One region of the Mesorhizobium sp. B2-3-14 genome, then DNA from elsewhere that is predicted to be linked to it. Evidence: predicted binding sites of a transcription regulator. Region 1 holds the regulator's gene; the other holds the start of a gene.
The links. Region 1 encodes PhoB, which activates phosphate uptake and scavenging genes when phosphate is short. Its sites were predicted from a motif close to TGTCATNNANCTGTCAT; they were not measured.
Positions count from the first base shown of each region.

Region 2: a site for PhoB is predicted at 2,139-2,155, ahead of ppk2 (polyphosphate kinase 2). Genes of this name have one in related genera too.

Region 1 covers NZ_VFVP01000003.1:325,161-332,280, forward strand. The annotation lists gene pstB (phosphate ABC transporter ATP-binding protein PstB) at 1-778, shown strand, start outside; gene phoU (phosphate signaling complex protein PhoU) at 804-1,511, shown strand; gene phoB (phosphate regulon transcriptional regulator PhoB) at 1,531-2,220, shown strand; gene FJ950_RS10465 (ROK family protein) at 2,223-3,458, opposite strand; gene xylF (D-xylose ABC transporter substrate-binding protein) at 3,724-4,764, shown strand; gene FJ950_RS10475 (sugar ABC transporter permease) at 5,001-6,353, shown strand; gene FJ950_RS10480 (ATP-binding cassette domain-containing protein) at 6,364-7,120, shown strand, end outside.
Region 2 covers NZ_VFVP01000004.1:248,825-255,944, reverse strand. The annotation lists gene FJ950_RS13010 (glycosyl transferase family 90) at 1-913, shown strand, start outside; gene FJ950_RS13005 (aldo/keto reductase) at 937-1,980, opposite strand; gene ppk2 (polyphosphate kinase 2) at 2,263-3,183, shown strand; gene FJ950_RS12995 (dihydrofolate reductase family protein) at 3,253-3,897, opposite strand; partial or broken gene FJ950_RS12990 (glyoxalase superfamily protein) at 4,042-4,152, opposite strand; gene hemB (porphobilinogen synthase) at 4,401-5,432, opposite strand; gene FJ950_RS12980 (DUF2066 domain-containing protein) at 5,545-6,366, opposite strand; gene FJ950_RS12975 (enoyl-CoA hydratase/isomerase family protein) at 6,530-7,120, shown strand, end outside.

The DNA.
Region 1 (7,120 bases):
GACGATTGCGACAGAGGCAGCCGCCAAGGCGAAGATCGAGGTCAAGAACCTCAATTTCTACTACGGCCAGTCGAAGGCGCTGAAAGACATCACCTTGTCGCTGCCCGAGCGCAGCGTGACGGCCTTCATCGGACCGTCGGGTTGCGGAAAGTCGACGCTGCTGCGCGTCTTCAACCGCATCTACGAGCTCTACCCCAAGCAGACCGCCGAGGGTCAGGTGCTGCTCGACGGCCAGAACGTTCTCGACCGCTCGCAGGACCTCAACCTGTTGCGCACCAAGATCGGCATGGTGTTCCAGAAGCCGACGCCGTTCCCGATGTCGATCTATGAGAATATCGCGTTCGGCGTCCGGCTCTATGAGAAGATCGGCAAGGCCGAGATGGACGGCCGTGTCGAGCAGGCGTTGAAACGCGCCGCGCTGTGGAACGAGGTCAAGGACAAGCTCAATGCCAGCGGCCTCAGCCTGTCGGGCGGCCAGCAGCAGCGGCTTTGCATCGCCCGCACCGTGGCGGTCAAGCCGGAGGTCATCCTGCTCGACGAACCGGCCTCGGCGCTCGACCCATTGTCGACCGCCAAGATCGAGGAATTGATCGACGAGTTGCAGGCCGACTACACGATCGTCATCGTCACCCACAACATGCAGCAGGCCGCGCGCGTGTCGAAGCAGACGGCTTTCATGTATCTGGGCGAGCTGGTCGAATTCGACAAAACCGAGAAAATCTTCACGTCGCCTCGCGAGAAGCGCACGCAGGACTACATCACCGGCCGCTTCGGCTGATCTCACGCATACGAGGACCAGGATCATGGCCGAACACACAGTCGCAGCCTTCGACGAGGATCTCGGACAGATCAGCAGGCTGATCAGCGACATGGGCGATCTCGCCGGCACGATGGTCGGCGGCGCCACCAAGGCGCTGCTGAATTCCGACAACGCGCTGGCACAGCGCGTGGTCTCCGACGACGCCATCATGGACGCGCGCCAGCGCGAACTCGATGATCGCGCCATCACCCTGATCGCCAAGCGCCAGCCGATGGCCGACGATCTGCGTCATGTCGTCGGCTCGATCCGCATGGCGGGCGATCTCGAACGCATCGGCGACCTTGCCAAGAACATCGCCAAGCGCGTCGGCTCGGTCGGCCTCACCGCCACGCCGCGCGACCTGTCGCATTCCATCGACTCCATGGCGCAGCTGGTGCTGATCCAGGTGCAGGGCGTCGTCGAGGAATATGCGGCCGGCGATGCCGCCGCCCTCGCCAAGCTCAGGAATGACGACGAACGCATCGACGTCAAATACACTTCGGTCTTCCGCGAACTCCTGACCTACATGATGGAGGATCCCCGCAACATCACGGCTTGCACGCATCTTTTGTTCTGCGCCAAGAATCTCGAACGCATCGGCGACCATGTGACCAACATCGCCGAGAATGCGTATTATGTGCTGACCGGCACGCAACTGCCCGCCAACCGTCCGAAGCAGGACGAGACGGCGATGTCGGTGCCGGCGGCTTGACGGCAGGGATGATCGATCGATGATCGCGCCACGCATCATGGTGGTGGAGGACGAGGAGCCGCTGGGCGTGCTCCTCCGCTACAACCTGGAGTCCGAGGGTTACCAGGTCGAGGTGGTGACACGCGGCGACGAAGCCGAGATACGCCTCCAGGAAAACGTGCCCGACCTCCTGGTGCTCGACTGGATGGTGCCGGCGGTTTCCGGCATCGAACTCTGTCGGCGCCTGCGCATGCGGCCCGAGACGGAGCGATTGCCGATCATCATGCTGACGGCGCGCGGCGAGGAGAGCGACCGCGTGCGCGGCCTCTCGACCGGCGCCGACGACTATCTGGTCAAGCCGTTCTCGACGCCGGAATTCATGGCCCGGGTCAAGGCGCTGCTGCGCCGCGCCAAGCCGGAAGTGCTGTCCAGCGTGCTCAAGGTCGGTGACATCGTGCTCGACCGCGAATCGCACCGGGTCTATCGCAAGAAGAGCGAGATCCGGCTCGGACCGACCGAGTTCCGGCTGCTCGAATTCATGATGCGCCATCCCGGCCGCGTGTTCTCGCGCAGCCAGTTGCTCGACAATGTCTGGGGCGAGACGATCTACATCGACGAGCGCACCGTGGATGTGCATGTCGGCCGCCTGCGCAAGGCGGTCAACAATGGCCGCATGCCCGATGTGATACGCACCATCCGTGGCGCGGGCTACGCAATCCGCGAGGATTGAGATCAGGCCACGTTCTTGCCGGATCTCACCTGCACGCCCGGCGCGAAGATCTCCTGGTCGACGAAGGTGAGCGCGCGCATGGCGCAGCCCTCGCGGATCAGCGGCAATTCGTTCGGCTCTGTATCGAAGGAAATCGACGTCGAATGCTGGCCGCCGGCGGTCTGGGCGATGGCCTCACGCAAGGCCGGCTCGATCAGATCGAAGGCGGCGGCGCTGACGCCGACCATCGCAACCGGCGCCGGATCGATCAGCGCGAACAAGCTGCCAAGGCCATAGCCCAGCGCCTCGCCGGCCTTGCGATAGGCCTCGCGCTCCGGTCCGTCTCTTTCGCGCGCCGTGGCCGCCAATGCGCGCATGTCGGCGTCGCTGACGTCGACCGGTTTGGCGTCCTCACCCATCTGTCCTGCATTACGCCAGATGGCATAGTTGCCGGCATAGGCCTCGACGCAGCCGCGCCGCCCGCAGCGGCAGAGCGCGCCGCCGGGGCGATGGATCATGTGGCCGAACTCGCCGCCTGAGGAATGGGTGCCGGTGAACAGCTCGCCCTTCAGCACCAGGCCCATGCCGATGCCGTGCGAGAGCAGGATGGCGATGAAGTCGTCGCGGTAGCGCTCGGGGTCGCGCCAGCGCAGCGCCACAGCCATCATGTTGCAGTCGTTCTCCATGGTGGCGGGGATGCCGAATTCGGCTTCGAGTATATCGGCGAAGGCAATGTCCGTCTGCGGCGTGATCGGCGACCACAGCATGGCGCGCGCCTCGGTGTCGGTGATGCCCTGGATCGCCAGCGCGATGCGGGCAATGCTGGCGACATCGAGGTCGGGATCCTCGAGGCGGCGCCGGACGATGGCCACGCATTCGCCGATCAGCGCCTCGCGCGACATGGTCAGCGTGTCCAGCCGGCGCTGCTCCTCCGATATCACCTGGCCGGCGTAGTCGATGACGGCGACGGAGAGGAAATTCAGCGACAGCACCACGGTCATGACCGTCGCGGCCTCGGGGTTGAGACAAAGGCCCACCTGCGGCCGGCCGCGTTTCAGTGAGCCGGCCTCGTTCGGCTTGCCTTCGCTCAGGATACCTTCGCCGATCAGGTCGGCTGATATCGCCGATATGGTCGAGTGGCTCAGGGCGGTGGTGGCGGCGATCTCAGTGCGCGAGGGCTGGCCACCCCGGCGCACGGCTCCAATCACCATTGCGCGGTTGCGCCGGCGCAGATCGTCGTGGCGGATTCCGACCGACATGATTTCCCTCCCCGTCGCCGCGGTTCTTGACGCCCCCTCGAACACCTCCGGCACGGGTCGAATACTGGCAGAAGCGGCTGGGGCTGTCATTTATTTATTGCGGGGCTCGAAAAAAGGCTTCCGGCACCTCAAAATCCGTCAGAATCGATGTTGACAGTGTTCCGGCGATGGACCAGTGTTTTTTCGAGGCTCGAAAAAATTAGGGCCTTTGTGCCGGCCTTAGGGCCAGTTTGGTCGCGCCACACGCGGGCGCAGGGAGGATATCATGAAGAGATTCACAGTCGCCATTCTGGCGGGTGTCGCCATGTCGCTGACGCTGGCGTCGGTCGCGCAGGCAAAGGACAAGGTCATCGGCGTGTCGTGGTCCAACTTCCAGGAGGAGCGCTGGAAGACCGACGAGGCGGCCATGAAGAAGGCGATCGAGGCCGCGGGCGACAAGTACATTTCCGCCGATGCGCAGTCCAATCCCGGCAAGCAGCTGACCGATGTCGAGAGCCTGATTTCGCAGGGTGCCAATTCGCTGATCATCCTGGCGCAGGACGCGTCGGCCATCGGCCCGGCGGTACAGAAGGCGCTCGACGAGGGCATTCCGGTCGTCGGCTATGACCGCCTGATCGAGAACAAGGACGTCTTCTACCTGACCTTCGACAACAAGGAAGTTGGCCGCATGCAGGCCCGCGAAGTGTTCAAGGTGAAGCCTGAGGGCAATTACGTCTTCATCAAGGGCTCCGGCGCCGATCCGAATGCCGACTTCCTGTTCTCGGGCTCGATGGAATTGCTGAAGGCGGCCATAGACAGCGGCAAGATCAAGAATGTCGGCGAAGCCTATACGGACGGCTGGCTGCCCGCCAACGCCCAGAAGAACATGGAACAGTTCCTCACCGCCAACGACAACAAGGTGGACGCCGTGGTCGCCGCCAATGACGGCACCGCCGGCGGCGTCGTCGCGGCGCTGACGGCGCAGGGGCTCGCCGGCACCGTGCCGGTCTCCGGCCAGGACGGCGACCACGCCGCGCTCAACCGCATCGCGCTCGGCACCCAGACCGTGTCGGTGTGGAAGGACGCGCGCGAACTCGGCAAGAACGCCGCCGAGATCGCCTCGCAACTCGCCGACGGCAAGAAGATGACCGACATCGCCGGCGTGAAGGACTTCACGACGCCTGGCGGCAACACCGTCAAGTCGCTGTTCCTGACCCCGGTGGCCATCACCAAGGACAATCTCAACCTCGTCATCGACGCCGGCTGGATCAAGAAGGACGAAGTCTGCACGGGCGTTGCCGCGGGCAGCGTCGCGGCCTGCAACTGAGCTTGATCGCCTGAAAAGTCGGAAACGCCGCGGCGTGGAACGGTCAGTGTTCTGAACACTGGCCGTTCCAATTTCCTTGTCTTCGCAATTCCGGACAAAAACCCTTACGCACTTTTCCTGGAATTGCTTCCAAGCCGCGGCGTTTTCCCGACAAGATTTGTGTTTCCGCCGCTGGCGGCTAACTTCTGGGCTCTGGTCCGGCTCCGCGTCAGACGGCAAGCCGCTGGGAGGACATCATGACCGACACGACCTCAACCTCGCAGGCCGATACGGCGCGTGCGTCGGAACTCGGCGCGGTCGCGCGTTTCCTGAAGGCGACCGAGATCGATACCCGCATGCTCGGCATGATCGGCGCGCTGCTGCTGATCTGGGTCGCGCTGCATGTGATTTCGAGCCTGCGTCTTGGTGTCAATCCGCTCGATTTCGACAGCCGCACGTTCCTCACGCCACGCAATCTGTGGAACCTGTCGGTGCAGACGTCCGCGGTCGCCATCATGGCCTGCGGCATGGTGCTGGTCATCGTCATGCGCAACATCGACCTGTCCGTCGGTTCCGCCGAGGGCTTGATCGGCATGGTCATGGGCTTTGCGCAGGTACATTTCCTGGTTCGGTTCGTAGGACTTGAACTCGGCAACCCATGGATCTGGGTCCTGGCACTGGTCATCGGTCTGGCGCTCGGGCTTTTGATCGGCGCCTTCCAGGGCTTCGTCATCGCCTATCTCGAAGTGCCGGCCTTCATCGTCACGCTGGGTGGCCTGCTGGTCTGGCGCGGCGCCGCCTGGTGGGTCACGTCAGGCCAGACGGTGGCACCGCTCGACGCCACGTTCCAGCTTATGGGCGGCGGACCGGCCGGATCGATCGGCGCCACCTGGAGCTGGGTCGTCGGCATCGTCGCCTGCCTGGCCGTCGTGTTCGCGCTGTTCAACGGGCGGGTCCAGCGCAAGCGCTTCCGCTTCCCCCTGCGGCCGATCTGGGCCGAGACGCTGCTCGGCGTCGTCACCTGCGCCGTCATCATGGGCGCGGTCTGGCTAGCCAACTCCTATCCATGGCCGATCGGGATCGTGAACCGGTACGCGGCCGCCAACAACATCACCGTGCCGGAGGGCGGGCTGTTCATCGCCCACGGCATCGCCATACCGGTGCTGATGGCGGTCGCCGTCGGTCTGGTCATGACCTTCATCACCAACCGCACCCGTTTCGGCCGTTATGTCTTTGCTATCGGCGGCAATCCGGAAGCGGCCAATCTCGCCGGCATCAACACGCGCTGGATCACCATGAAGGTGTTCATGATCATGGGCGTGCTGGCCACGATCGCCGCCGCCATTTCGTCGGCCCGGCAGAACTCGTCCACCAATGTGCTGGGAACATTGGATGAGCTGCTGGTCATTGCCGCGGCCGTCATCGGCGGCACCTCGCTTGCCGGCGGCTCGGGAACCATCATCGGCGCCATGCTCGGTGCATTGCTGATGCAGTCGCTGCAGTCGGGCATGGTGCTGCTCGGTGTCGATTCGCCGTTGCAAAGCATCGTCGTCGGCGCCGTGCTGGTCATCGCCGTCTGGCTCGACACCGTCTATCGCAAGCGGGTTTAGGGATACGACCATGGCTGACAAAACCGCTCCCGTAAGGGCCCTCACAACTGCGCCCACTGGCACGCCGCTGGTCGACATGCGCAACATCTCGATCGCCTTCGGCGGCATCCGCGCCGTCGACGACGCCTCGATCGATCTTTTCCCCGGCGAGGTCGTGGCACTGCTCGGCCACAACGGCGCCGGCAAGTCGACGCTGATCAAGATCCTGTCCGGCGCCTACAAGCGCGATGCGGGCCAGATCTTCGTCAATGGCGAGGAGGCAGCGATTTCCAACCCGCGCGACGCCAAGAAATACGGTATCGAGACGATCTACCAGACGCTGGCGCTGGCCGACAATGTCGATGCCGCCGCCAACCTGTTCCTCGGCCGCGAACTGATGACCGCCTGGGGCACGCTCGACGACGTCGCCATGGAGGCCGAGGCGCGCAAGGTGATGGGGCGGCTCAATCCCCGCTTCCAGCGCTTCAAGGAACCGGTGATCAAGCTGTCGGGCGGTCAGCGGCAATCGGTGGCGATCGCGCGCGCGATCCTGTTCAATGCCCGCATCCTGATCATGGACGAGCCGACGGCGGCACTTGGGCCCCAGGAAACCGCCCAGGTCGGCGAGTTGGTCAGGCAGCTCAAATCCGATGGCATCGGCATCTTCCTGATCAGCCACGACATCCACGACGTGTTCGAGCTGGCCGACCGTGTCTGCGTGATGAAGAATGGCCAGGTGGTCGGTACCGCCCGCACGACTGACGTCACGCAGGACGAGGTGCTTGGGA
Region 2 (7,120 bases), on a different contig from region 1:
CGATATCGCGCCCCAGGCGATCTTCCGGCGGCGATTGGCCAGCCGCCTGCAGCAGGCCAGGCTCTCGGACGAGGCCGTGCGCCGGCGACTGAATCACTACAACAAGCTGCAGGACGCTTTTACACCAGGCCCGGATGCTGTGCGCATCGACAAGATACCGTTTGAACCGAGCATGTACTATTACGACCTGAAGGAATTTGCCCGCTATTTCGATCGATCATTGCTCATCGACCTGAAGTTCGGCGATGTCATCGGCGTGCCCAAGCTGCCGACCCTCGTCAAGGACCGGCCAATCCGCGCCGACAACGGCAATGCCGTCGTCATGAAGTTCAACAAATTCCGCCACTTCCACATGCCCGTCGATACCGTCGCCTTCGCCGACAAGCGCCCTGCCGTGGTCTGGCGCGGCGACCTCAACAACCCGATCAGGACACGGTTCCTGGATGTCGCGCGCGACTTGCCGTTCTGCGATGCCGGTTCGCACAAGCGCAGCGCACCGGCTAAGTACAGCAAGCCTTTCCTCAGCATCAGCCAGCACCTGCGCTATCGCTACATCGTCTCGCTGGAGGGCAATGACGTGGCGACCAACCTCAAATGGATCATGAATTCCAACTCGCTCTGTCTGATGCCGCCGCCGACCTACGAAACATGGTTCGGCGAGAGCCAGCTCGAGGCCGGTGTCCACTATGCGCCGCTCGACCCGGATTTTGCCGATCTCGGCGAAAAAGTGCGCTATTTCGAAGCGCACCCGGCCGCGGCGGAGCGCATCATCGCCGCAGCCAATGCCTATTGCCGCAAATTCTCCAATGAACGGGACGAGCATGCGATCTCCTTGCTCGTCCTCTACAAATATTTCGTGCTCGGCGGCCAGATCGAACCCGATCCCGAACTCTGGCGGTTTATCGGCGGCTAGCTCTGCTCTCGGCCTGACGCCGATCAGATATCGCTGCGGTCGAGAACCAGATCGGCGGGGCCGAAGCGATCCTTCGCTGTCAGTTGCTGGTGCCAGTAGGGGTAGAGCAGGGGCGGCCGGCTGACCGCGTCGAGGCGCTGGCGTTCTTCGGTGCCGAGCTTCAGGGCCGCCGCCGCAAGATTGTCCTTGAGCTGGACGTCATTGCGGGCGCCGATCACCAGCGAGGAGACGGCAGGGCGGCCGAGCAGCCAGGCAAGCGCCACCTGCGCCGCCGAGACGCCATGATCCTTGCCGATCTCGACCAGCACATCGACAATCCGCCACAGCCGGTCCTCGTCGCGGATCGGCGGCTCGAACCAGCCGGCAAGCTGGCGAGCGGTCGGGCTGTCGCGGCGGTATTTGCCCGACAGCAGGCCGCCGGCGAGCGGACTCCAAACCAGAACGCCCAGCCCCTGGTCGACCGAGATCGGCAAGAGCTCGTACTCGGCCTCGCGCGCTTCCAGCGTATAGTGGATCTGCTGGGTGACGAAGCGTTGCTGGTGACGGCTGTCGCTGATGGAAAGCGCCTTCATCACCTGCCAGCCGGAATAGTTGGAGCAGCCGATGTAGCGCACCTTGCCCTGGCTGACCAAACTGTCGAGGGCGGCAACGGTCTCCTCGAGCGGAGTGAGGCCGTCCCATTGGTGGACGAAATAGATGTCGATGACATCGGTCTTCAAGCGCTTCAGGCTGCTCTCGCATTCACGGATCAGATGATGGCGCGACAGGCCCTCGTCGTTCGGGCCCTTGCCGATCCGCATCCGCGCCTTGGACGCGATCAGCACATCGTTCTTGCGCTTGCCGCCGAGAGCTTCGCCTATGATCTCTTCGGAGAGGCCGTTGGAATAGACATTGGCGGTGTCGATGAGGTTGATGCCGGCATCGATGCACATATCGATCATCCGCTTGGCTTCGGCGAGATCGCTGTTGCCGACCGCGGCGAAGGGCCCGGCGCCGCCGAATGTCATGGTGCCAAGCGTCAGTGTCGAAACCTTCAGGCCGGAACGGCCAAGGGTGCGGTATTCCATGTCAGATCCTCACGATTTTGTTGAAGAGGCGTGCCGGCAAGGCAGGCCTGGAAGGCGACCGCGCATTTGTAGGACAATTCGGCCGGCTTGTCGCCATGCGACGACGGTCGATCGATCAGACATCGCGGAATTTGCAACGTCGGCAATTGCGCCTGTGCTGCAATAAAACCGTCACCGCCGGCCTATATTGAAGTCGGCTCAGGTGTTTCCATTCCCGGCCGCCGGCCAGCAATTTGGAGCGCCCAGTGGTAACCGACAGGGCTTGCAAGCGGAGCAGTTGATATGACCGAGCTGAAACAGAATTCCCCTGCCAAGGACTGGCTTGAAGCCGAGCTCGCCGACACGCTCGACGAGGACTATGAGCTCGAAATGTCGGAGCCGGCCCTCTCGATGGAGATCGCCAAGATCTACAAGAACTCGCATCCGCCTTCGATCGATCGCATGCAGTATTTTCGCGACCTGATCAGCCTCCAGTCCGAATTGATCAAGCTGCAATCCTGGGTCGCCTACCACAAGAAGAAACTGGTGGTGATATTCGAGGGCCGCGACTCCGCTGGCAAGGGCGGCGTCATCAAGCGCATCACACAGCGGCTCAATCCGCGTATCTGCCGCGTCGTGGCGCTTCCGGCTCCGACCGAACGCGAGAAGTCGCAATGGTATTTCCAGCGCTATGTCCCGCATTTGCCGGCAGGCGGCGAGATCGTTTTGCTCGACCGCTCCTGGTACAACCGCTCCGGCGTCGAACGGGTAATGGGTTTTGCCAGCCCCGAGCAGGTCGAGGAGTTCTTCCATGACGTGCCGGAGTTCGAGCGCATGCTGGTGCGCTCGGGCATCACCGTGGTCAAATATTGGTTCTCGATCACCGACGAGGAACAGCAAATGCGCTTCCTGATGCGGATCCACGACCCGATGAAACAGTGGAAGCTGTCGCCGATGGACCTGCAGTCGCGGGTGCGCTGGGAACACTACACCAAGGCCAAGGAGGAGACCTTCGCCCGCACCAACATTCCCGAGGCGCCCTGGTTCATCGTCGAGGGTAACGACAAGAAGCGCGCGCGGCTGAACTGCATCGACCATCTGCTCAAGCAGCTGCCGTATGAAGAGGTGCCGCACGAGGAGATCACGCTGCCGGAGCGCGTCTTCAACCCGGAATACGAGCGCCAGGTGCTGCCGCGCGAGCTTTACGTGCCGGAGAAGTATTGAGCGAGAGTTTTGTCTTTCTCCCCGTATAGTGACGGGGAGAAATGGGCTTTCGTCGAGGGTTTCTCCACCTTACGCCCGTTTGATGACGACGTGCGTGGCCAGTGCCGTCGCAACCTGTTCGCTGCACTGGTAGCCAAGATTCAGCATGTTGAGGCCCGCAAAAAGGTTCTCGCCTCTGCCAAGCAGCACCGGCGAGATCGCCACGTGCATGTCGTCGATCAGCTTTTCCTGCAGATACTGCCGGATGGTGGAGATGCCGCCGCCGACCCGCACATCCTTGCCTGACGCGGCGGCTTTGGCCTGTTCGAGAGCCGAATGGATGCCGTCGGTTACGAAATAAAAAGTCGTGCCGCCTTCCATCACGATGGGATCGCGCTTGTAATGCGTCAGCACGAAGGTCGGGACGTGATAGGGCGGATTGTCGCCCCACCAGCCCTTCCAGCTGTCGTCAGGCCACTCGCCCCGGATCGGCCCGAACATGTTGCGGCCGAGGATCCAGGCGCCGACATTCTCGAAGCTGCGCGCCGCAAAGTCTTCGTCAACGCCTGTCTCGCCGCCTTCCTGGCCAAACATCTTGCGGAAGGTGCGAGTGCTGAAAGCCCATTTGTGCAGGGCCGGTCCGCCGACACCGAGCGGATTTTCAAGGCTCTGATCGGGGCCGGCGCCATAGCCGTCAAGCGACAGGCTGAAAGCGTTGACGCGAAGTTTGGACATGAGAACCTCCTCCTTGAGAACCAGTTGTCTTTTGCAAGTGGTTTCTTCTAGCAAACTGATTTTGAATTGCAAGTGGTTTTTCGAGCCGGAAAAGGTATTTCCGATTGCCGCCAAGCTACGGCCGCCGCCTCATTGGCCGGTCGGTTGGCGCGCGACGATCTCAAGGGCCTCGCTGTGGCTGATCGTCAGTCTGCGGGCGGCAAGCGCCTCCCGCATGGCTTTCGCCATCGTCTTGGCATCGCGATAGGCAAGCATGTCCGTTTCTTCGGGTCACGGCGAAGCCTTTGTCAGTGCCCGCAATGCCGACACCTTCGCCCGACGGAGAAACGGGTCAGGAAGCATCCTCAGGAGGCGTTCGCCATACCTCTTGGCCGAGGTGCGGGCTGCCGGCCGCTCCCATCATAGCTGCAGCCGCCAGTTTTTGTCAGCGGGTTTTCGATAGAACCGCCGACCAGTCGAAAGAGTGGTGACATCTACTGAAGTGCCTTGCCCGGGAAGTCGGGCTACCCCTTCAGCATCACAGCCACTTCGGGTGCGAAATAGGTCAGGATGCCGTCGCAGCCGGCGCGCTTGAAGGCGAGCAACGATTCCAGCATCGCCTTCTCTCCATCGATCCAGCCATTGGAATCAGCCGCCTTGATCATCGAATATTCGCCCGAGACCTGGTAGGCGAAGGTCGGCATCTGGAATTCGTCCTTCAGCCGGCGGATGATGTCGAGATAGGGCAGGCCGGGCTTGACCATCAGCATGTCTGCGCCCTCGGCGAGGTCCTGTTCGGCCTCGCGCACCGCCTCGTCCGAATTGGCGTGGTCGATATAATAGGTCTTCTTGTCGCCCTTGAGCAGACCGGCGGTGCCGACCGCCTCGCGATAGGGGCCGTAAAAGGCCGACGCGAACTTTGTGGCGTAGGACATGATCGCCACGTCCTGGAAACCGTTGGCGTCGAGCGCGTCGCGGATGGCGCCGATACGGCCGTCCATCATGTCGGACGGCGCGATGATGTCGGCGCCGGCCGCCGCCTGGATGACGGCCGCCGCCGCGACTTGTTCGACGGTCTCGTCATTGACGATGATGCCATCGCGCAGGATGCCGTCATGGCCATGGCTCGTGAACGGGTCGAGTGCGGCGTCTGTGATGATGCCGATCTCGGGTACCGCGTCTTTGATGGCGCGTGTGGCGCGGTTGATGATGTTTTCAGGGTCGAGGATGTGGGAACCCGTCTGGTCGCGCAGGCCGAGATCGACGTTGGGGAAGGTGGCAAGGGCCGGGATGCCGAGCTTGGCCGCCCGTTCGGCCTCCTTGACGGCAAGGTCGACCGAAAGCCGGAAGACGCCGGGCATGGCGGCAATCGGCTCTCGGACATTCCTGCCCTCGACGACGAAGATCGGCCAGATCAGGTCGTCGACCGAAAGCCTGTTCTCCTGCACGAGCCGGCGCGACCAGTCGGCCTTGCGCATGCGGCGCAGGCGGCGGCTGCCGGTGACGTCATCGACGCTGCGCGTGCCGGCAGCTTTTGCTGGGGTGAATTTGTTCATGGCCAAAACTCCGGATCCGCGGCTTTTACCACGAGCCCTTGTGCTGACCAATGCGACACGTTTGTGCCAGCGCCGAAAGCTGCCACAGCGCTGTCCCGCCACGCCTATTGGTTCAGGGCTGCCCGTTGCCCGAAAGGATCTGTGCCGCGCCTCCGATTGCCACACGGAACGCGTCGTCGAAGCTGACACCGCGCACCTGCCAACGATAGGTCTTGCCGTGATCGGCCAGTCGCCAATCGGCGACCCAGCCCAGTTCCTTGTCGCTCCACACGATGGTGCCGGCGAGCGCTCGGTCGCCTCCGGCTTGCTTGGCCACTCGATCCAGCCTTGCCATGTCCGTCGCGCGCAGCGCTTCTTCGCCCAAGCCGGCAAGTTGCGCGGCCTTGGGAAACGCGACATGCATCAGCATCGGCCCGCTGGCATTGACGAAGGATTCGCGCATCGTCTCGCCACGCCCTTCCTCGGCGCTCAGCATGAAATGCCGCGCGCCTTGTTCGGTCGTGAGGAAGACGGTGAGTGTCGGCCGCTCGCCAAGCCAGGGCCTGCTGCCGAGCGACGCCAGCAGCCTGTCGATCACATCAGGCTTGTAGAAGCAGGTGAGATCATGCGGCCGGTCATGCGTCCCTTGCTCGTCATGGATCGGAATGCCCTCCATCCGGTCATGGTAGCGGAACGAGTCGACAAAGCTGCCGGCCTTGTCGCGCAGCGCGTCCATTTCGCGTCTGGCAAGCAGCCGCTGATCGCCCGAAACACGGACGAGCACCTTGTCGAGGCAGGTCCTGAAGCCGAGCTGACGATTTTCTTCACCCTGGCCGGTGACAATGGTCTGCGAGTGGTAAAGGTCGCCAAGGTCGGCTGCCCCCGCGGGGACATTGGTTGCCCACAAAAACGACAGGCAACTCAGAACAAAGGCAAAGCGCAAAAAATGCGGCATGGCTAACTATCCTGCTCTCGGCCTGTCGTAGCGGCCACCAATGTCTAGCATCGGCGACCGCTAGCCGCCAAGATCGAGGCGGCCGGGCTGCAGCCATTGACGCACCCATGTGCCGCCTTTAGCACTTCAGTCCCGCAGGCGCGGGAACAAGGATTCTCTGGCGATGGATTTTGGTGGAGGCGACGAAATTCGCTTCGAAAGGTTGGGCAGGGCCGGGGTCGTCACGCTGACGCGGCCGCAGGCGCTCAACGCCGTCACCCATCGCATGATCAAGGCACTGGGCAAGGCCCTGCGGTCTTGGGAGCGCGACGAGGGTGTGGATGTCGTCGTGGTCAAAGCCGAGGGCAGGGCGTTTTCGGCCGGGGGCGACATCCTGCACATCTACGAAGCCGGCCGGGCTGGAAACCCACCGGTCGAATTTTTCGCCGACGAGTATCGCCTCAACGCCTACATCGCGCGTTTCAAGAAGCCCTATGTGGCGCTCATCGACGGTATCGTGATGGGCGGCGGGGTCGGCATTTCCTTCCACGGTTCGCACCGGGTGATGACCGAGAATGCCCAGTTCGCCATGCCGGAGGTCGGCATCGGTTTTTTCCCGGACGTCGGCGCCAGTCATCTGCTGCCCGACCTTGGCGGTTCCTTCGGCATGTACCTGGCGCTGACCGGGAACCGCATTCGTTATGGCGATGCGCTGTGGTCGGGGCTGGCCACCCACACCATCAAGGCTGAAGACCAGGCAAGCTTCCTCGATCGG